4 regions of the Nonomuraea muscovyensis genome follow, and region 1 is predicted to be linked to each of the others. Evidence: riboswitches for the same ligand, from Rfam matches in the RefSeq annotation. Region 1 holds a riboswitch; each other region holds the start of a gene.
The links. A riboswitch is a leader RNA that binds a small molecule or an ion and turns the genes downstream of it on or off. The one in region 1 is predicted to bind cyclic di-AMP.
Positions count from the first base shown of each region.

Region 2: another riboswitch for cyclic di-AMP. It lies ahead of FHU36_RS45240 (hypothetical protein); the one in region 1 lies ahead of FHU36_RS03145 (C40 family peptidase).
Region 3: another riboswitch for cyclic di-AMP. It lies ahead of FHU36_RS11070 (C40 family peptidase); the one in region 1 lies ahead of FHU36_RS03145 (C40 family peptidase).
Region 4: another riboswitch for cyclic di-AMP. It lies ahead of FHU36_RS32875 (CHAP domain-containing protein); the one in region 1 lies ahead of FHU36_RS03145 (C40 family peptidase).

Region 1 covers NZ_JACHJB010000001.1:654,437-659,774, reverse strand. Annotated here, with positions in the region: gene FHU36_RS03155 (NYN domain-containing protein) at 1-1,000, shown strand, start outside; gene FHU36_RS03150 (C40 family peptidase) at 1,083-2,060, shown strand; cyclic di-AMP (ydaO/yuaA leader) riboswitch at 2,397-2,557, shown strand; gene FHU36_RS03145 (C40 family peptidase) at 2,751-3,167, shown strand; gene FHU36_RS03140 (hypothetical protein) at 3,302-4,222, shown strand; gene FHU36_RS03135 (M48 family metallopeptidase) at 4,235-5,338, shown strand, end outside.
Region 2 covers NZ_JACHJB010000004.1:196,495-201,832, reverse strand. Annotated here, with positions in the region: gene FHU36_RS38820 (hybrid sensor histidine kinase/response regulator) at 1-46, shown strand, start outside; gene FHU36_RS38815 (hypothetical protein) at 114-542, opposite strand; gene FHU36_RS38810 (hypothetical protein) at 535-885, shown strand; gene FHU36_RS38805 (WXG100-like domain-containing protein) at 885-1,763, shown strand; gene FHU36_RS38800 (YbaB/EbfC family nucleoid-associated protein) at 1,969-2,289, shown strand; gene FHU36_RS38795 (DUF5302 domain-containing protein) at 2,377-2,577, shown strand; cyclic di-AMP (ydaO/yuaA leader) riboswitch at 2,743-2,879, shown strand; gene FHU36_RS45240 (hypothetical protein) at 3,063-3,914, shown strand; gene FHU36_RS38785 (DUF4032 domain-containing protein) at 3,945-5,150, opposite strand; gene FHU36_RS38780 (DUF885 domain-containing protein) at 5,173-5,338, shown strand, end outside.
Region 3 covers NZ_JACHJB010000001.1:2,348,845-2,354,182, reverse strand. Annotated here, with positions in the region: gene FHU36_RS11080 (hypothetical protein) at 79-585, opposite strand; gene lysX (bifunctional lysylphosphatidylglycerol synthetase/lysine--tRNA ligase LysX) at 756-2,237, shown strand; gene FHU36_RS11070 (C40 family peptidase) at 2,285-3,334, opposite strand; cyclic di-AMP (ydaO/yuaA leader) riboswitch at 3,340-3,496, opposite strand; gene FHU36_RS11065 (amino-acid N-acetyltransferase) at 3,761-4,330, shown strand; gene FHU36_RS46295 (RDD family protein) at 4,416-5,338, shown strand, end outside.
Region 4 covers NZ_JACHJB010000003.1:274,849-280,186, forward strand. Annotated here, with positions in the region: gene FHU36_RS32860 (DNA polymerase domain-containing protein) at 1-334, opposite strand, end outside; gene FHU36_RS32865 (hypothetical protein) at 554-913, shown strand; gene FHU36_RS32870 (VanW family protein) at 931-2,610, opposite strand; cyclic di-AMP (ydaO/yuaA leader) riboswitch at 2,938-3,092, shown strand; gene FHU36_RS32875 (CHAP domain-containing protein) at 3,105-3,806, shown strand; gene FHU36_RS32880 (DoxX family protein) at 3,912-4,436, shown strand; gene FHU36_RS32885 (TrkH family potassium uptake protein) at 4,423-5,338, opposite strand, start outside.

The DNA of each region.
Region 1 (5,338 bases):
CGTCCGCCCGCCCGGCTGGGCCGAGATGGTCGAGGTGGCCCGCGCCGACCTCCAGCAGTCCGCGGCCGCGGCCGAGGGGTCGGAGCGCGAGGAGGTCGTCACCCGGCTGCGCGAGCAACTCGCCGCCCAGAAGAGCGCGGCCAAGGAGGAGGCCGACCGGCTGCGCGAGCAGCTCAAGGCCGCCCGCGCCGAGAACTCCGACCTGCGCCGCCGGCTGCACGAGGCCCGCGAGCGGGCCAAGGCCGCCGTGCGGCGGGCCGAGGAGATGGAGACGGTCGCCGAGGAGGCCCGCACGGCCGCCACGGCGGCGGGCAGCGCCGGCGAGTCCGAGCTGCGCCGCCTGCGCGAGCGCCTGGCCGACGTCGAGAAGCAGCTCGAGGCCTCGCGCCGGGCCGCCCGCGAGGGGCGCAGCATCGAGGACGCCCGCATCAGGGTGCTGCTCGACGCCCTCCAGGACGCCTCCGCCGGGCTGCGCAGGGAGCTGGCCCTGCCCACCATGATCAGCAGGCCGGCCGACTCCGTCGCGGCCGTCACCGGCGAGCGGCCGGGCGTGCGCGGCGTGCCCGCCCGCGCGCTGGCCGACGACGACCCGCAGCTTCTCGACCAGTTGCTCGCGCTGCCGCAGGTGCACCTCATCATCGACGGCTACAACGTCACCAAGTCCGGCTACGGCACGCTCACGCTGGCCGACCAGCGCAACCGCCTGATGACCGGCCTCGGCGGGCTGGTCGCGCAGACCCGCGTCGAGGTGACCGTCGTCTTCGACGGCGCCGAGCTCATCGCGCCCGTCCAGGTGGTGGCGCCGCGCGGCGTGCGGGTGCTGTTCAGCGCGCCCGGCGAGATCGCCGACGACCTGATCCGCCAGCTCGTCCGCGCCGAGCCCCCCGGCCGGGCCATCGCGGTGGTCTCCTCCGACCGCGAGGTGGCCGAGTCGGTGCGCCGGATGGGAGCCAGACCCGTTCCGTCTGGACTGCTGCTGCGCCGGCTCGGGCGCGCATAGATTACGAATCTGACGTTTAGGTGAGATCTCACCCGTCACTTCAGTACTATTCGCCCCAGAACTGATCCTGGGAGGCGACACTGTGAGGTTAGGCCGGGTGCCGGTGGCCGCGGGAATCACCATCGGGCTGCTGCTGTCCCCGACAGGCGGGGCCCACGCCGAGCCGAAACCCACCATCCCCCAGGCGAAGGCCAGGCTGGCCAAGCTCAACGACAAGGCCGACAAGGTCGTCGACAGGTACAACACGGCGACGGAGAACCTCAAGAAGGCCCAGTCCACGTACACCAAGCTCAACGACATCTACAAGCGCAAACTGGCCACCGTGGCCGGCCTGCGCGAGGAGCTGGTGAACATGGCGGTCGACACCTACCAGGCGGGCGCCGACGTCACCAGCCTGCCCGCGCTGATCAGCGGCGGCGACCCGGCCAACCTGCTCAACAACGTGGCCCTGGCCGGGCAGCTCGCCGAGGAGCGGGCCGCGAAGCTGGCCGCCTTCGACCGCGAGAACCGCGGACTGAAGGGCCAGCGCGACAAGGCCGAGGACGCCCTGGCGGCGGCCGACAAGGAGCGCGACGCCGTCCAGAAGGAACGCGCCGAGGTGCTCAAGCTCATCGCCCAGCAGAAGAAGCTGCTGGACCGGCTGGGCGCCTACAAGACCGGCAATCCCAACAGCACGGGTCTGAAGTACACGGGCGCCGCCTCCGGCAACGCCGCCGCGGTGCTCAGGTTCGCCTACGCGCAGGTCGGCAAGCCGTACGTGTTCGGCGGGACCGGGCCGGGCGGCTGGGACTGCTCGGGCCTCACCCAGGCGTCCTGGCGGGCGGCCGGGGTGTCGCTGCCGCGCACCACGTGGCAGCAGTGGGCCTGGGGCGCGAGCCGCAAGGTGGACTTCCCCCAGGGCCTGCAGCCGGGCGACCTCATCTTCAGCGAGGGCCTGGGGCACGTCAGCATCTACGCCGGCAACGGCCAGATCGTGCACGCGCCGCAGACGGGCGACGTGGTCAAGATCGTCAAGCTCACCGCGTACGGCCGCAACATCGTGGGCGCCATCCGCCCCTGAGCGGGTTCCGCGGGCGCGCGTCCGGCGGGTGCGCGGTCTCTGACGGACCGCGGTCGACGGCTGGGAAGAAGTGACGGTTGAGCCCTGACAGGCCGGTGTTCCGTCAAGTGTGAGTACTGTCACATTTGCGTAACGGATCATCGTGTCGAGCTGCGATTCGTGACCTTACTGAGGTCCTTATCCGATCTTTACAGCTTGACCGGGCCTTTGCCGGATCGTGACCCGGCGCGTAACTTCTGGCGACGCGACGCCACGCCATGGCGCCGCGAACGACATCGGCCAGCCGATGACGCGATGGACATCCAGCGGTCACCGCCGCCCGATCGACCCCTTTCAGGCGGTGACCTGCCGAATCCGTGCAGCCAGGAGGCACGGAGCCGGGGACCCAGCGATCCCTTCCCCGAGGGATCAGGGGTGAATCGGCGCCTCACGCGCCGTAGGGCTACTTCCAGGCCCGAACCCGTCAGCTAACCCGGTAGGCGTTCGTGGAAGAGTCAAGGAGAAATCCTGTCTACCTCCCCGCAGAACCCCCGTCTGTCCCGACTCGCCCTGGGTGGCGCAGCGCTCACCATGACCGTGACGGCCGGAGGTATGGCCGTCCACGCTCCGGCGGCGCAGGCGGCGACGACAAGCACCACGACAAGCACCACGGCGACCGGAACGGTCACGGCTTCCACGACGACAGCGGTCATGTCCGCCACGTCGGTGAACAAGGCCGTCAAGAAGTCCCGGGCCGCCCGCCAGGCGGCGAAGGCGCGTACGGCCGTCGACGTGGCCAAGGACCAGATCGGTGACCCCTACCGCTTCGGCGGCACCGGCCCCGGCTCGTTCGACTGCTCCGGCCTCGTCCAGTACGCCTGGAAGAAGGCCGGGGTGCGCATCCCCCGTGTGACGAACGCCCAGTACGCGGGCATCAGGAAGAAGGTCTCCTTCAGCAGTCTCAAGCCTGGTGACCTGTTGTTCTTCCGCGGGCTCGGCCATGTCGGCATGTACGTCGGCAAGGGCAAGATGATCCACTCGCCGCGCACCGGGCAGACCGTGCGGGTCGAGAAGCTCAGCGGATGGCGCAAGGCGTCGTTCGTGGGCGCGGTACGTCCCGGCGCGTGAGCCGTCACGAAGACCCCGTTGGCGCCCTCGACCCACAGGCGCGAACGGGGTCTTCGTGTGCCCGCCCCCTTCTCGCCCCGCCACATCCTGGAAGCGGGCGGCCACACCGGACGGGACGACTACCATCGGGTAGCGTGTCCGTGCAGGTGAACCGTCGTGCCGCGCTGGCCTGCCTGCTGCCTCTCGCGCTGGCCGCCGCCGACGCCCCGCCCGGGCCCCCCGAGCCGTGGCCCGGTGAGACTCTCCTGGTGCGCGGCACCCGTTCCCTGATCCTCGCCCAGCGTCCGCCCGCCCACCATCAGCCCGCCCGCACCCGGGGCGATGACCGCCTCGGCTCGTCGCCGGAGGCTGCCCCGGGGCCCGGCACGCCGGGCGGCCGTCCCACCCCGCGGCCCGGGCCGGAGGGCTCGCTCACCGCCACGTCTCCGGAGGCGCTGCGTGAGCTGGCGCGGCGGGCCGACCTCGCCGCCGGGCGGGTCGGCGCGGTCCTGCGCCGCACGGTCCGTCCCGTCGTCCTCGTGCCCGCCTCCGCGGCCGAGTCGGCGCGGCTGGCCGGGACGGGCCCGCTCGACGGCCTGGCGGCCGTGGCCGACGGCTGCCGGGTGATCGTGGTCCCCGGAGGGTTCGACCGGCTCACCCCCACCGGGCGCGACGTCGTGCTCGCCCACGAGCTCACCCACGTCGCCGCCGGCACCGGCGGGCTGCCGGTCTGGCTGTACGAGGGCTTCGCCGACTACGTCGCCTACCGTGACGCCGGCCTGGCCGTCCCGGTGGCCGCCGCCGAGCTGGCCGCCGAGGTGCGGTCCGGCCGGGAGCCCCGAGAGCTGCCCGGCCCCGCCGCGTTCGCGCCCGGGGCGGCCCGGCTGGCCGCGGCCTACCAGGAGGCGTGGCTCGCGTGTCGGTTCATCGCCGAGCGGTCGGGGGAGGCGAGGCTGGTGAGTCTCTACCGTGAGGCCCGCGCGGTGGGCGCCGAACGGGCGCTGTCGGCGCTGGGGCTCCCGGTCGCGACGTTGACGGCACTGTGGCGTACGTACGTGCGCGACGAGCTGAGGTAGGGGGCACCCACGATGGACGACCGTCGCCAGGAGGCGGGGGTGCGGGAGCGGCGGGAAGCCGGGGTGGCACTGGTCGTGCTGGGCGTCGTGGTCCTCGCCGTGGTGGCGTTCACCACCCCCTGGCGGGCCCTGCCGCCGGGCACCGTCCCCGCACCCGACCCCGCCCGCGACTTCACCCCCCTCCAGCTCGCCAGGGCCGCCGCGTTCGACGCCGCGACCGGCCCGCCCGGCTACCTGTCGTACGGTCTCGGCCTGCTGTTCGCCGGGCTGCTCGTGCTCACCCCGTTCGGCGCCCGGCTGCTCGGCCGGCTGCGCGGCCCGTGGTGGCTGCGGGTCCTGGCGGGCGTGCTGCTGCTGACCGCGATCCTGCAGGCCGTGCGGTGGCCGCTCGGCGTCTGGTACGAGATCCGGCTGCGCGAGTGGGGCCTGTCCACGCAGGACTGGGCGGCGTGGACCGGCGACCGGCTCAAGGGCCTCGGCGTGAGCGTCGTCCTGACCTCCATCATGGTCCTCGCGGTCGTGGCGCTGGCCCGCAGGGTGAGGCGGTGGTGGATCCCGGCCGCCGCCGGGGCGTTCGCGCTGACCGTGGCGGCGTCGTTCGTCTACCCGGTGGTGTTCGAGCCGCTGTTCAACGACTTCCGTCCCATGCCCGACGGCCCGCTGCGGACCGCTCTGCTGGCGATGGCCGAGCGCGACGGGGTCCCGGTCGACGACGTGCTGGTCGCCGACGCCTCCCGGCGCACCACCGCGCTCAACGCCTACGTCTCCGGTTTCGGCGCGACCCGCCGGATCGTCGTGTACGACACGCTGCTGACGACCCCGCGGCCGGAGGTCGAGCTGGTCGTGGCCCACGAGCTCGGCCACGCCGCCCACGACGACGTGCTCAGCGGCACGCTCGTCGGCGCGCTGGGCGCGGCGACCGGCGCCGTCCTGCTGTTCGCTCTGTCCGGCCTGGTACGCCGGCGCACCGGGATCGCCTCCATGGCCGACCCGAGGGCGGCCGGCGTGCTCCTGGGCCTCGTCAGCCTGGCCGGCGTGCTGTCCGGACCCGCCCAGAACGTCGTCAGCCGCCACGTCGAGGCCCGCGCCGACGTGCACGCGCTCGACCTCACCAGG
Region 2 (5,338 bases), on a different contig from region 1:
GGAGTTCCGCGAGATACCGCGGTGGATGAACAGCTTGTGTTCGTAAGTTAACGCGGCATGGCCGACTGTTACACCAGTGAAATTTGTCGTCGTTAGTGTCTTGTCGTCCTTGATCATGTGTTTTGTGGACTTTGGAGAGGGGAGAGCCTGATGGGCGAAACCGGCACGCCGGCCCCGACGAGCACCCCCACGCCCACCGCGACCCCGACCGGCACCCCGACCCCCTCGGGAAGTCCCACGCCGACCCCGACGGACAGCCCCACGCCGACCCCGTCGGGCAGCCCCACCCCGTCGCCGTCGGGAAGTCCCACGCCGTCGCCGTCGGGTACGACGACCCCGAGCCCCACCCCCTCCGACACCTCCGGCCCCACCCCGCCGCCGGGTTCGCCGAGCCCGTCCCCCACGGACCCGCCCGATCCCACCCCCTCCGGCCCCACCCCCGGCCCGTCCACCTGGCCGGTCCCGATCCCGTCCCCTTCGCCCGCCGCCCCCACTCCGGCCGCCCCCGCGCCGAGCCCGGGCGAGTCCGGCCAGGTGGCCATCGACTGGATGTCCATCCGCGAGCTGGCGAGGCTGTTCGACAAGGCGGGCGACGACCTCGTCGCGGCGCACCGCCTCGCCGGCCCCCTGGGCGGCACGTCGTCCCTCGTGGGCGACGACGAGGACGGCCGCGCGTGGGCCGGGTGGTACGTCGACGGCTACGACGGGCTGGTCCGCTCCATGAACCGGCTCGCCGAGGCGAGCTTCACCGCAGCGGCCACGGCCCGCGACTTCGAGGTGCTCTGGGACGTCCTCGAACAGAAGATCATCTCGTCCCTGCCGGTGATCCCCGACCTGTCCGAGCCGCCGATCCCCGGGCCGCCGCCGCACCAGGAAGGTGCCTGATGCTCGATCCCTTCCAGGCGCTCGCCTGGTTCGCGGGCGTGCACGTCCCCGAGGCCGACGTGTCCAACCTGCGCGGGCGCGCCCGCGAGCTGCGCGCGCTCGCGGACGACGTGGACGCGATCGCCCGCGGCACGCGGGAGGCGATCGAGACGGCGCTCAAGGCGAACGACAGCCGCAACGTGGAGCGCTTCGCCCGCCTGTGGGAGGTCGAGCTGGGCCCCCGCTACGCCAACATGCGCATGACGCTGACCGAACTGGCCGACGGCTGCGAGGAGTACGCGGACGTCGTCGACGAGCACCGCGAAGAGCTGAAGGTCATCGGCACCCAGCTCGCCGCCATGGCGTTCACGCTGCTGTTCGGCTACCTCTATCCGGCGGCCAGGGTCGCCGCCCAGGCGGTGTTCAAGTGGCTGGTGGCGCGGGCCAGGCTGGAGAGGACGATCTTCCAGAAGCTGATGCAGGCGATCCTCACCAAGCGGATCGGCAGGTTCAACGTCGGCACGTACGCGGTGCGCGAAGGGCTCGACGCGCTGGCCGACTCGGTCGTGTGGGCCGTGGGCAAGACGGCGGTGCACGCCGCCAGCTCGGCCGCCACGGGCCAGGACATGGGCAACCTCTGGACGTACGCGGGCAAGCACTTCCTCGCCGAGATGGCCTACAACGGCGGCATCAAGGGACTGCGGGACGTGCGCAAGGTCGTGCCGGCCACGAAGTTCACCGAGACCATGCTCGGCACCGGCCCCATGGGCACCTTCTTCCGCCGTACCACGTCCGCCGCGACCCTGTACGCCCTGGTCGCGAGCGGGGGGATGAGCGACGAGGGCACCCTGCGCTCCGCCCTCGCCCATGCGCCCCGCGCGTTCCTGCTGCGCCGTTAGGCGGGAACGCCGGGTGCGTGACGGCCGCGACACGGCGAGCACACGGACAGCGCGACGCGCGGGACACACGGACAACGCGACGCGCGAGGCGCACGGACAGCGCACCGCGCGAGACACAGACAGCGCGACGCGCGGGACACACGACGGCGGGAACGCGCCGAGCCCGTGATCGGGCAGGGCGTGAGACACACGGACAGGAGCAGTCATGACCACACAGCGCAGCGGGGACCCGGAGATCGACCGCATGCTCGCCCAGCTCGCCCAGCAGACGGAGTTGCTGGAGGAGGTCGGCCGCAGCCTGGAGGAGGCGCGCGGGCGCGGCGTGGCGGCGGACGGGCAGGTCCAGGTGGAGGTGCTGCCCAGCGGCGGGCTCGCCGCCCTGCGCATCGCGCCCCGCGCGATGCGGCTCGGGTCCGAGGAGCTGGCTGAGGCGATCATGGAGGCGGCCAGACGGGCCGAGGAGGACGTCACGGGCCAGACCTTCGCCGTCACCCAGCGGCTCCTCGCCGGGCCGGACGGCCACTGACCCCGCGAAATCGCCGGGAAGGCCGGTTTCGCGTGACGAGCGGGACCATGCGAAGCTTGTTGATGTCCCCAACACCAGGAGGTCCTCATGGCCGAAACACCGGAGCCGGAAGTCAGCGAAACTCCCGAGGACGAGATGAAGCGCAAGTTCCGCGAGGCGCTGGAGCGCAAGCGCGGCCAGCAGGCCGGCGCGGGCGCGGGTGGCAGGGGCTCCGACGCGTCGAAGATCCACGGGGCGCACGGCCCGGCCGCGAACAAGCGCTCCTTCCGGCGCAAGAGCGGTGGCTGAGGCAGTACTACACCAGGGGGCACGGCATGCCGTGCCCCCTTTTTTCTTTGCCGTCACAGGTAGATCTTCGCCCGATTCATGGCCTTACCTTTGCCTATGTCCGTTTTGCGCGCTAGAGTCAATCGCGTTACCGGCCAGTGACCTAGCCCTTCACCAGGAAGAGGCGGCTGACCGGCGCCGAATCCCGCGCCAGCGGGAACCGGGGACCCATCTCCTGGGGTGAATCCGACCATCGCGTGTCGGTAGGGCATCTCCACGCCCGAACCCGTCAGCTAACCCGGTAGGCGAGATGGAGAGGACACCTTCCCTGATGCACTACCGCGTATCCCCCCACTGCGTAGCGTCATCCGCCGCCTCCTGAGCGGCCCCCGCACCAGACCTTTTCCGCGCTCCCGCGCGTAGCGACCGTTCGGCCTCTGCCCGGCTACGCCCTGCCCCGCGAGCGCGGTTTCCCTGTTGCCCAGCACAAAGGACTTCACCACTCCATGTCTCCCCGATCCGGCATGCGTTCCCTCCTGCTCACCGCCTCCGTAGCCGGTGCGCTGACGCTCGGCGGCACCGCCGCCCACGCCGACGTGCCCGAGGACCAGCAGGTCCTCCTCAAGGGCGCCACCACCGCCTCCTACTTCTGGGACGACGCCTCCGGCCGCGCCGGAGACACCGGCCTGCCGGCCAGCGGCAAGCCCATGCAGAAGGGGATGGCCGCCAGCCCCAGCTGGCCGCTGCTGACCGAGGGCTACGTCGTCTACAAGGGCAAGAAGATGCCCTTCTTCGTCGGTGACCGCGGCCCCGGCGAGCCCTCCAACCGCGGCATCATGCTCGACCTCGACGGCAAGACGTTCGCCGAGCTGACCGGCGGCACCTTCAACACCAACACGCTGCAGGTCAACGGCAACGGCGGCCAGGGCCACATCAAGATCGAGTACGTCATCACCAAGTGGGGCAAGGGCCCGGGCAAGATGAACCACCCGGTGCCGTTCTCGACCCGCGCCTACGCCCGGGTGGACGACAACCCGGCCAAGCCGCCGCAGGTCCTGGCCAAGAAGAAGGCGCCCGCTCCCGCGCCCGCGCCGGCGCCCGCCACCCAGGACGTCGCGGCGAGCGCCGCCAACGCCGGCGAGAAGAAGGCCGCGGCCGCTCCCGCCGAGTCCGGCTCCGCCGGCAGGACCCTCCAGGTCGCCCCCGCCGCGCACGTCACCACCTCCGCGGCCGCCCAGCCGGTGGCCGAGAGCACCGGCGGCGGCACGGTCGGCGCGGTCGTGGCCGCGGCCCTGGTCGTGATCGGCGGCGGCGCCGTCGTGGGCCGCGACCGCATCCGCAAGCTGGTCCGTCGCTGATCCGACTCCTCCCGAGCCGCGGCGGGCCGGTCAGCCCGGCTCGTCGGGGAGCACCGCCTTCTCGTCGGGCTTGTACACCAGGACGTTCTCGATGTACGACTTCACGGCCGCCGGCAGCCCCACGTCGGCGCCCGCCGCCTCCGACAGGTACCACCGGTGGTCCAGCACCTCGTGGAAGAGCTGGGCGGGCTCCAGCTTGCCCCGCAGCTCGGCGGGCAGGGCCGCGACCGTCGGCTGGAACACCTCGGCCAGCCACCGGTGCGCCACGATCGCCTCGTCCTCGTGCCGCAGCCCCTTGGCCACCCGGAACCCGTCGAGGTCGTTGAGCAGCCGCCGCGCCTGGTTCTCCTCCACGTCCAGCCCGGTCAGGCGGAGCAGCCGCCGCTGGTGGTGCCCGGCGTCGACCACCTTGGGCCGGACGATGAGCCGTCCGGTGCCGACCTTGCGCCGCACCATCATCTCGGCCACGTCGAAGCCCAGCAGGTTGAGCCGCCTGATCCGCTGCTCCACCCGGTGCCAGTCGACCTCCTCGATGATCTCGTCCTGGGTGATCTCGGCCCAAAGCCGGTGGTAGCGGCTGACGATGTCCTCGGCGGTCTCCATCGGGTCGACCGAGGGGTGCAGCAGCCCGCCGGCCTCCAGGTCGAGCATCTCGCCGAAGATGTTGGTGTGGGCGTTGTCGATGTCGCCCAGCCGCTGCCCCTCGCTGATCATGGGGTGCATCTCGCCGGTCTCCGCGTCCACCAGGTACGCGGCGAACGCCCCGGCGTCCCTGCGGAACAGCGTGTTGGACAGCGAGCAGTCACCCCAGTAGAAGCCGTTCAGGTGCAGCCGGACGAGCAGCACGGCCAGAGCGTCCAGCAGGCGGGTCAGTGTGTCGGGACGCAGCGTGCCCGACATGACGGCCCGGTAGGGCAGCGAGAACTGCAGGTGCCGGGTGATCAGCGCCGCGTCGAGCCCGTCGTCGCGGCCGGTGACGTAGGCGACGGGCTCCACGGCCGGGGCGTCCAGCCGGGCCAGGTCCCACAGGAGCTGGTACTCGCGCTTGGCGTACCGCTCGCTGATCTCCTTGATCGCGTACACCTTGCCGGACAGCCGGGCGAAGCGCACCACGTGCCGGGAGATGCCGCGGGGGAGATCGACCAGGTGGTGCTGGGGCCAGTCGGCGAGCGGGACGTCCCAGGGCAGGCTGAGGAGGTCGGGGTCGCCGAGCGCGCCGGTGATCTGGAGGGGCATGCCCTCAGGATAGGGTGCGCCGGTGGACGAGTTTCTCACGTGGTACTTTTCCGGACATCCCGTCACCGCCAGCCTGCTCGGAGCCGACGGCTACGACCACACGCTCGGCGACTTCTCCGCCACCGCCTTCACCGCCAAGGTCGGTGAGCAGGAGCGCTGGCTCGATCGGCTCTCCCGGCTGGAGACCC
Region 3 (5,338 bases), 1.7 Mb from region 1:
CGTCGTCCCGCCGGGAACGTGACAGGCGGCCCCCCGCTCGGGAAGGGGGCCGCCTGCCGGTTCGGGAAGCGTCGCCGGCTACTCGGTCTCGGCGGTGTAGAGGTGGCTCCACTGGCCGCACTTGGTGGTGTACGAGCCGTGCGGGCTCACCTGGCACACCTTGGCCCGGAGGCTGAAGACCTCGTCGGTCTCGAAGTGGAACTTCCGGTAGCCGGGGAAGCCGCAGTACTTCCTGGTGTAGACGGTCGACCAGTGGTGGTCGAAGTCGCTGGCCTGGAACTTCACGTACGCGCACTTGCCGCCCTTGGCGTAGGTCCGGTTGTCCAGGTCGTACAGCCGGCCCTTGACGTGGACCGTGTTGGACTCCTGCTCGTCGTCCCACTCGACGCCGATCCACCCCTGCGCCTTGGCCAGGCCGTGCCTGGCGTGGACGGGGCCCCAGGAGTCGGCGAAGTCGTAGCCGGAGGACGTCGCGGTGGTCGTGGTGGCGGTCGTGGTGGTGGCGCCGGCGGCCGAAGGCAGTGACAGGGCCATCGCGGTGGTGGCTGCGACGGCGAGGGCACCGGTCGCGATCCTCTTCATCATGATCTCTCCTCGGACTCTCACCCGGGCCGGCGCCCTGCCGGTCCCCCCCAGGAGTCCCTGAGTCATGAGTAGGCGAGAGGCCTTGCAGTGCCCCTTCAGCGCCCCTTCAGCGCCCCTGCGAGGGGCCGACGAGCCCTTGCAGTTCGCCATATCCCCTACGCTTTGATGGTGTGAGCGACGAACTTCCCGAGCAGATGCGAATCCGGAGGGAGAAGCTCGACCGCCTTCGCAGCGACGGCGTCGATCCTTACCCGGTCAATTTCCCGCGCACCGCGACCAACGCCGAGGTCCGGGAGCGTCACCAGGGCCTGGAGCCCGACACCGCCACCGGCGAAACGGTCGCGGTCACGGGCCGCGTGATGCTCAACCGGGTGGGCGGCAAGCTCTGCTTCGCCACGTTGCGCGACGGCAGCGCCGACCTACAGGTGATGATCTCCCTCGACAAGGTGGGCGAGGAGTCGCTGGCCGCCTGGAAGCGCGACGTCGACCTCGGTGACCACGTGGGCGTGACGGGCGAGGTGATCACCTCCCGCCGCGGGGAGCTGTCGATCCTGGCCGACCGCTGGGAGATCACCGCCAAGTGCCTGCGCCCCCTGCCGGAGAAGCACATCGGCCTCACCGACCCCGAGGCCCGGGTCCGCCAGCGCTACGTCGACCTCATCGTCAACGACGAGGCCCGGCAGATGGCCCGGCTACGCAGCGCCACCGTGCGCGCCGTGCGCGACTTCTGGCACGAGGAGGGCTACCTCGAGGTCGAGACGCCGATGCTGCAGCCGATCCACGGCGGCGCTTCGGCCCGGCCGTTCAGGACCCACATCAACGCCTACGACATGGAGCTCTACCTTCGCATCGCGATCGAGCTCTACCTCAAGAGGCTGGTCGTCGGCGGCATCGAGAAGGTCTTCGAGATCAACCGCAACTTCCGCAACGAGGGCGCCGACTCCACGCACAACCCCGAGTTCACCATGATCGAGGCCTACGGCACCTACCTCGACTACCACGACATGGCCGACCTGACCCAGCGGATGTACCAGAAGGCCGTCGTCGCGGCGCTCGGCACCACCGTGGTCAGGCACGGCGACACCGAGGTGGACCTCGGCCTGGAGCGGTGGCCGCGGGTGCCCCTCTACACCCTGGTCTCCGACGCGGTCGGCGAGGAGATCACCACCGCCACCGCGCTGGAGCGGGTGCGCGCGCTGGCCGACAAGCACGACGTCCACTGGGACCCGAAGTGGGGCCAGGGCAAGGTCGTCCAGGAGCTGTTCGAGGAGCTCGTCGAGCACACGCTCGTCCAGCCCACGTTCGTGATGGACTACCCGCTGGAGACCTCGCCGCTCGCCCGCACCCACCGCCACGACCCGCTGCTCACCGAGAAGTGGGACCTGATCGGGTTCGGCACCGAGCTGGGCACCGCCTACTCCGAGCTCAACGACCCGATCGAGCAGCGCCGCCGCCTGGTCGAGCAGTCGCTGCTGGCCGCCGGCGGCGACGCCGAGGCCATGCAGCTCGACGAGGACTTCCTGCAGGCCCTCGAATACGCCATGCCCCCGACGGGCGGCATGGGCGCCGGCATCGACCGGATGATCATGGCCTTCACGGGCAAGAACATCCGCGAGACCATCCTCTTCCCGCTGGTCAAGCCGACGCACTGAGCGCGGGTGGCGGGACACTCCGGTGTCCCGCCCCACCGGGCGGCGCCTCAGTCGGCGACGCGGACGGCCCCTGCGAAGGGACGGCGGGCGATCGAGGCGACGCGCACGACGTCGCCCGTGCGCGGCGCGTGGACCATCAGGCCGCCGCCGAGGTAGATGCCGACGTGGTGCAGGTCGTTGTAGAAGAACACCAGGTCGCCCGCGCGCAGCTCCTCCTTGGAGATGTGCCGCCCCGCGGTCCACTGGCTGCCGGTGTAGTGCGGCAGCGAGATGCCGACCCGCTGGTAGGCCGCCATGACCAGCCCCGAGCAGTCGTAGGAGCCGGGCCCCTCGGCGCCCCACACGTACGGCTTGAGCTGCTGCGTGAGCGCCCACCGGGCGGCCTCGGCGGCCTTGCCCGAGCCCACGACGGGCAGGTTGACCCGCGTGGCCCGGGTGCCCGGCCGGCCGGCCTCGCCGACCGCGCGCCGGTAGAGGTTGCTTTCGACCTTGGCGACCATCTTCACGATCTTGTCGCGCTTGGCACCGAGGTCGGAGACGAGCTCGGTGACCTCCTCCATGCGGGTCTTGGCCTCGTCCCTGGCCCGCCTGGCCGACTCCATGGCGTCGAGGACCTGCTTGAGCTGCTCTCCCTGCTGCTGCGCCAGCGCGTACGTGGTGGCGGCGCTGTCGAGGAACTGCTCGGGGTCGCCGGAGCGGAGGAAGGGCAGGGACCGCCCGAGGGTGCCGCCCATGTACTGGCTCTCGACCACCTGGGCGGCCTTGGCGCGCTTGGCGGCCAGATCGGCCTCGCTGGCGTCCAGGGTCTTCTTGGCGGCCTCGGCCGTCTTCTTGGCGGACTTGAGCTTCTCCCGCTGGGCGTTGAACTGCTCGGCCAGCTTCTCGATGTCCAGATGCATCTGCTCGACCTGCTTGGCCAGCGAGTCGAGGGACGGCTTGGGGTCGGCGGCGGCCGGGGCGGCGGCGAGACCGGTGACGAGGGCTGTGGCGGCGACGAGGGCGGTGCCGAGGAGGGCGAGACGGCGCGGGCCGGTCTGTTGCGGAGGGCGGGCGGGTGTGCCCACTGAGGTCCTCTCGCGACCGCGCGTACGCTTCACCAATCGGCTCCTCTCATCGACGCCTACCGGGTTAGCTGACGGGTTCGGGCCGGAGCAGCCCTACCGAGCCGGAGCTCGGACTCACCCCAGTGATGGCGCTCTGGCGAGCTCGCCACCGGCGGGTCCCCGGTTCCCCGCGCGGGGATTGGGCGCGTCTCCGCGCGGGACGCGCGGGTGACATCGTCGCTGGACACTAGTGCACCTTGGGTTGGTGCTCAACCAGAACTGCCAACTCTGTAGAGGTTCAGCCACCGAAGAGTCACAAGGTGGTGTCCTGTCCTCTCGTCCAGGGCGACTTTACGCCCTGTTTGCCGTTGCTTGGGCCGCCGGTGGCCCGTCTTGTGTAGTCCGGAGCGATATGCCGGATGGAGTCGACAGGGCGGGATTTTGGGATGAGCCGTAATGGGATCTGTACGCTGGTAACCCATGGAGCAGGTCGCCGAAGTGACAGTCCCTGACACCGAAGTCGTGGTGCGGCGTGCCCGCACGTCCGATGTCAGGACGATCAGGCGCCTGGTCGACACCTACGCCGGTGCGGGTCCACGCCTCCTGGAGAAGGCCACCGTCACGCTGTACGAGGACATCCAGGAGTTCTGGGTGGCCGAGCGGGGCGGCGAGGTCGTCGGGTGTGGCGCGCTGCACGTTCTCTGGGAGGATCTGGCGGAGATCCGCACGGTCGCCGTGGACCCCGCGTCCCGGGGCCTGGGGATCGGTCACCGGATCGTCTCCGCGTTGATCCGCACGGCGAGGGATCTGGGGCTCAGGCGGGTTTTCTGCCTGACTTTCGAGGTCGACTTCTTCGCCAGGCACGGGTTCCGTCCCATTCAAGGCACCCCCGTCTCACCTGAGGTCTACGCCGAACTGCTGGCCTCGTACGACGAGGGTGTGGCCGAGTTCCTCGATCTCGAACACGTCAAGCCGAACACCCTGGGCAACACCCGCATGCTGCTCCATCTGACATCGGGTGACGCAGGCCTTGACGCACAGGAAAGGTGATTGTTGATACCTATGTCGATACGTTGGGCAGCACAGGCATGTGTCCTGACACGTGCCACACGCGCACGCGAAGCGAGGTGACACGGTGAGCACCGGACAGCCGCCGTATCCGCAGGACGATTCCGGCGAGCACGCTCCCGGATCTCCTCCCTACGGACAGCACAACCCCAACCGCCCCCACGGCGAGCCCGACCCCGACGCGACGATCGTGGGCTACCGGGCCGACGACTACGCCCAGCCCGGCTACGGGCAGCAGGCGCAGTCCCAGCCCGGCTACGGCCAGGGCCAGCCCCAGTACGGCGGCCAGCCCGGCTACGGCCAGCCCGCGCAGCCCCCGTACGGGCAGCCGGGCTACGGCCAGCCGGACCCCTCCGGCCAGCAGTACGGCCAGCCGGGCCACGGTCAGCCCGGTTACGGTCAGCAGCCGCAGTACGGCCAGCAGCCCGACTACGGGCAGGGCCAGCCCGGCTACGGCCAGCAGGGCCAGCCCGGTTACGGCCAGCAGCCGCAGCCCGGTTACGGGCAGCAGGGGCAGTCGCAGCCGGGTTACGGCCAGCAGGACCCCTCCGGGCAGCAGTACGGGCAGCCGGGTTACGGCCAGCAGGACCCCTCGGGGCAGCAGTACGGGCAGCCGGGTTACGGCCAGCAGCCGCAGTACGGCCAGCAGCCGGCCTCGCAGCCCGACTACGGCCAGCAGGGCCAGCCGGGTTACGGCCAGCAGCCGCAGCCCGGTTACGGGCAGCAGGGGCAGTCACAGCCGGGCTACGGCCCGCAGGACCCCTCCGGCCAGCAGTACGCCTACGGGCAGCAGCCGCCGTCCGGCCAGCAGTACGGTCAGCCGGGGTACGCCCAACCGGGCTACGGTCAGCAGCCGCAGCCCGGTTACGGGCAGCAGGACCCCTCCGGGCAGCAGTACGGTCAGCCGGGTTACGGCCAGCAGCCGCAGCCCGGCTACGGCCAGCCCGGCCAGTACGGGCAACCCGGCTACGGCCCGGTGGGCGTGCAGCC
Region 4 (5,338 bases), on a different contig from region 1:
GGAACTCGACGGCCCGCTGGTTGGCGAACCACAGCAGGGTGCGCCGGTCGTCGCACAACGCGTACGACACCTGCCGCTGCGACGCCTCCGCCCAGACGGACACCCTCCGGATCCACTGCGGCGCGTACGTGGGCAGGTTCTTCTGCATGAAGGGCGCCTGCCCCGGCCGTACGCGGATCACCGACAGGGCCCGGCCGCGCAGGACCGGCAGGATACGGTCGCGGACGGTGTCGAGGTAGTCGACCAGGTCCCGCTTGGTCGCCTCGGCCCCGTCGAACAGCGGCCCGTCGAGGTTGGTCAGCCTGACCCCGTCACGCGTCTCATCTGCGCTCACCTGCCCCACCATGCCCGCCGGACGCCTGGTCAGACAACAGGACGGCGCCGAAGAGTTGGATGTCGCGCCCTGCTCCAGCCCTGTGCACCAGGAGAGGCCAGCTCATACCGGTGGAGCGCGGAGGGGGCATGTCCCCACGATCGCCGTGGGCCGCCCGGTCGGCGGTGGGCCTGGTTTGGCGAGGTCCCACGGCGGTACGTCGTGGGGAAGGGGGGAACCATGAGGAAGATCATCACTGTCGGGCTCGGGACCCTGTCCGCCCTCTTCACGCTCACCCTGTTCGCCGGCTCCGCCCAGGCGGGCGGCTCCCAGGGCGAGGTGAGCGAACGGCAGTACCGGATCTTGCTGGCCCAGTGCCGCCACGCGGACGCCCCGGCCGTGCGGACCAGGTGCCGCGCCTCGGTCCGGGCCTCCTACCGCGTCGGCCGGGCCGACCCCACGCTGGACTGCCGCACCTACTCCGGCGTGACCGTGTGCGGCGTGCTGCCCCTCAGCGAGGCCGAACGCGCCTGCATCGACGACTCGGTCGCCGGGGGCCTGTCCTACCGCCGCGCCGAGGTGGAGTGCTACGTCCTCTGACGGGCCGCGGGGGGCGGCTACGTCCGCGCCGTGCAGGTGAGGCGGGGCTCGGGCTGGTAGACGGTGTGGAAGCGCTGCTTCCTGACGACCTTCCCGCCCTTCTTGAAGATCCGCCACACGTCGATGGCGAAGCCCGGCACGCCCTCCATCGGCAGGCAGTCGGGCCCGGAGTCCTTCATCTTGCGGAAGTCCTTGACGTTGTAGCGGCCCGAGCTCTCCGACTCGATGTCCCACCGCTTGGTGCTCCAGAACTGCACGGTGATCGACGTGTTGGTGTACGACGTCTTGATCAGCACCCCGTACGGCGAGTCGTTGCGCCAGCGGAAGTCCGGCTGCGGGAAGGAGACCGTCGACTCGCGGCCCGCTGGATAGCGGGAGATGTAGAACTGGTGCGGCGTGTGCTGCACGTCCTGGAACCCGCCGAAGAACACCGCGTTGAACATCGTGGTCGCGAACTGTGACACGCCGCCGCCGACGTCGTTGACGAACCGGCCGTTCATGATCATCGGTGCTTCGACGAAGCCGCGCGCCCGGTCACGCCTGCCCACCAGGCCGTTCAGCGAGAACGTCTGGCCCGGCAGGACCAGGTGACCGTCGACGATCTCGGCGATCCGGTGGATGTTCGTCACCCGCGGCGCGCAGCACGGGTGTTGGGTGGTGTAGGAGCCGACCTTCTCCTTCACGCCGAGCCGCCTGGCCTTGGCGGTGGTCAGGTCGGGCTGGGCCTCGACGATCGGGACCCGCACCGCGCGCTCGCCGCCGGTGAGGGCGGCGGCGACGGCCTTGGCCAGCCCGTCGGGGTCGATGTCACGGCCGGCGCGGTGCGGCACGACCCTCGGCCGGCCCCCGGCGATCCGGAAGGCCGCGTTCCTGGGGCGCCGGTCCTCCTCGACGAGCGTGTCACGCAGGCCGTCCACCAGCTCGGCGGCGTCGAACGAGGGCCGCATGTCGCCGCGCCCGTCGGGGACGAACCGCAGGTGGGCGGCGAGCTGGGCGGGCGACAGGGTCGCCCGCCTGTCCCCGGCCGACAGCGTCAGCGGCGCGGCCACCGCGGTGCGCGCGGTGGAGCCGGCGATCTCCTTCACCTTCGCGGCCGGCACCGACGGGGGCGTCGTGCGGACCGGCAGCGTGACCTCGTCGCGCCGGGCGAGGAACGCCTCGCGGATCGCCCGCGCGGCCTCCTTCCGGTCGAGGGCGCGACCGGCCTTGGGCAGCGTCACCTTTGGCTCCAGGCCGCGGTAGGCGATGGCGCCCTCCTGCGGCTTCCGGTCGACCCGCTTGGCGAGGGCGGCGATCCGCTCGCCCAGCAGCTCGTCGTCCACCTCGACGACGGGTGGGACGGTGCGGGTGCCGAAGAGCGAGCGCGCGATGCCGGCCGGAGTGGTGTGGCCGTCCATGGCGCGGGCCACCGTGGTGCCCGCGTCGAGCGTCACGCCGAGGTCCTTGGGCTTCATGGTGACGGTGCGGCCGGCGACCTCGACCTTCAGCGGGCCCGGCCGGCCGAACTCCTCCTCCAGCCTGGCCCGCGCGGCCTCGGGGGAGAGGCCGCCGATGTCGACGCCGCCCGCGTCGGTGCTGGGCGGCACCTCTCCGGCCAGGGCCAGCGTGGGCATGCCGTACGCCAGCAGGAGCAGGGCGAGGACGGCGGCGATCGACGCGGCGACGCGGCCTCGGGTGGTGCTGAGGATGCGCTTCATCGTGGGGGCGACCTCGCTCGGGGAGTCGGACGTCCGGCCAGTGTGCCACGGCGCCGATCAGGTCCCGGGCCTCTTTACCGAACGGGGGGACAGCATCTCGAAACCACTTTCGCCAGGGGAGGTAGGTAAAAACTTCAGCGCTAAACCCCAGGTGGAGCGGGGGGTTCACAGGTGCGGACCCGGACTCCGCTTGCACCGCTCTATACGCTTCGCTTACGTTTGAGGACATCGAGGCACACGTCCGGCATGTCAGTACCTCCGCCGCGTGATGCCCTAGCCAAACGCCGAGACCGCGTTCGCGCCGCCTGCATGATCGATGCGCAGGGGACGACGCGGCCGCCGAATCCGCGACAGATCGCGGAACCGGGGACCCAATCTCTCATGGGGTGAATCGGCACGCCCGCCACAGGCGGCGGCGTGCCGTAGGGCACTTCCAGGCCCGAATCCGTCAGCTAACCCGGTAGGCGGCATGGAAGCAAGGAGTAAACCCCAGTATGACCAAGCGTGACCTCTCCCGTGCCATCGTGCCCGCGAACCTCCCGCGGTTCGTCATCGGTCTGACCGTGGCGGCAGGCGCCGCCTTCGGTGCTGTCCCGGCCATGACCATCGCGCAGCCGGCCCAGGCGCAGGTAGGCATGCCGGCGGACACCGCCCCGCAGGCGCAGGAGCAGCCCCGGGCCGCCGCCGCGGCCTACCAGAAGCCGCTGAGCGCCGACGCCCTGCTGAGGGTGGCGGAGTCGCAGGTGGGCGTCAAGGAGAACGCCGCCGGCGGCGGCACCCCGTTCCACAGCTGGTACATGTCCTCCCAGCGGGCCGCCGAGACCGTCGCCCGCGACGGCGGCAACGTCCGCGCCTACGCCAACGCGCCGTGGTGCGCGATGTTCGTCTCGTGGGTCGGCGAGAAGGCCGGCGCCCGCCCCTCCGTCGGCTGGGACGCCTACACCGTGACCTACGCCAAGTGGTTCAAGGCCAACAAGCGCTGGGGCACCACGCCGAAGCCGGGCGCCGTCGTCTTCTTCGACTGGGACGGCAGCAGGAACCTGAGCGCGATCGACCACGTCGGCCTGGTCAAGAAGGACAACGGCGACGGGACGATCAGCACCGTCGAGGGCAACACCGGCAACGGCAAGGTCGAGCGCCGGGTGCGGCCCGTCTCGCAGGTGGCCGGCTATGGCTACCCGGTCCTGCAGGGCTGATCCCCCTCCCGGCCTCCCCCGGGCCGCAGGCGGGTTGACATCTCCCTTGGATAGCTCCACTATCTAGGTTATCTAGATAGTGGAGCTATCCGTTTTGGAGTCGTCATGCAGGTTCCCCTCGTCCTCCTGGCCGCCCTGCTCGTGTTCCGCGGCCTGGGGGCGCTCGGCGTCAGCCGGTTCGCCTCGTGGTCCGTCAGCGCCGCCCACGCGCTGGCCGTCATGCTCCTCATGACCGCCTCGGCGCACTTCGTCCCCGAGAGCGTCACGGTCATGCCCAACCACGCCGACCTCGTCCGGATGGTGCCGCCGTTCGTGCCGTTCCCCGCCGCCATGGTGTACCTGACCGGCGTGCTGGAAGTGCTCGGCGCGGCGGGCCTGGTCATGGCGGGCACCCGCCGGCTCGCCGGCCTCGGCCTGGCCGTGATGTTCGTGCTGCTGCTGCCCGCCAACGTCCACGCGGCCCTGGCGGGCACGCCGTTCAACGGCGGCGAGGCCACCCCGCTGTGGCTGCGCGTCCCCGAGCAGGTCCTCTACATCGCCGTCGCCCTCTGGAGCGCCACCCGCGGCGCCCGGCCCGCCCGCGACGAGGCCGGCACGCGGTCCGCGGGGGAGACGCTCAGCCGACGATGACCCGCTCCTCGGGAAGCTGGTAGCGGCGCGTCCGGTCCTTCAGCGCCAGCGCGGTCCCCAGCGTCAGCGGTCCCGTCCTGCCGATGAACATGAGCACCACGAGCAGCACGTGACCGACCGGTCCGACGCTGGCGGTGATGCCGGTGGACAGCCCCACGGTGCCGAACGCCGAGACCACCTCGAACAGAACCTGGTCCAGCCCGTGCGGCGTGAGCACCAACAGCAGGTAGGTGGCGACCGCCACCAGGGCCACGCTCAGCAGCGCGATGGAGATGGCCTGGCGCTGCGCGGCCTGGGGCAGGCGGCGGTGGCCGATGTTCACATCCGACTCGCCGCGCATCTCCGCCCAGATGACGAACGCCAGCAGCCCGAACGTGGTGACCTTGATGCCGCCGGCGGTGCCCGCGCTGCCGCCGCCGACGAACATCAGCAGGTCGGTCACCAGCCAGCTCGACGGGTACATGTCGGCGATGTTCAGGCTGTTGAAACCGCCCGAGCGCGGCATGACGGCGGTGAAGAACGCCGCCAGCACCTTGCCCGAGTCGTCGAGCGCCCCCAGCGTCCTGGGATTGCGCCACTCGGTGACCAGGAACACCAGCGTGCCGACCACCAGCAGGAGCGCCGTGACGCCCAGGGTGATCCGGGTCAGCACCGACCAGTGGCTCGGCCGCCGCCACGACCTGAACAGCTCGAACATCACCGGGAAGCCCAGCCCGCCCACGATCACCGCCCCGGCGATCGGCAGGCAGATCCACGGGTCGGTGACGAATCTCATCAGGCTGTCGGACCACAGCGCGAACCCCGCGTTGTTGAACGCCGACACCGCGTGGAAGGCCCCCAGGTACACGGCCCGGACGAACGGCTCGTCGTACCCGAGCAGGAACCGCCCGGTGAGCACGCCC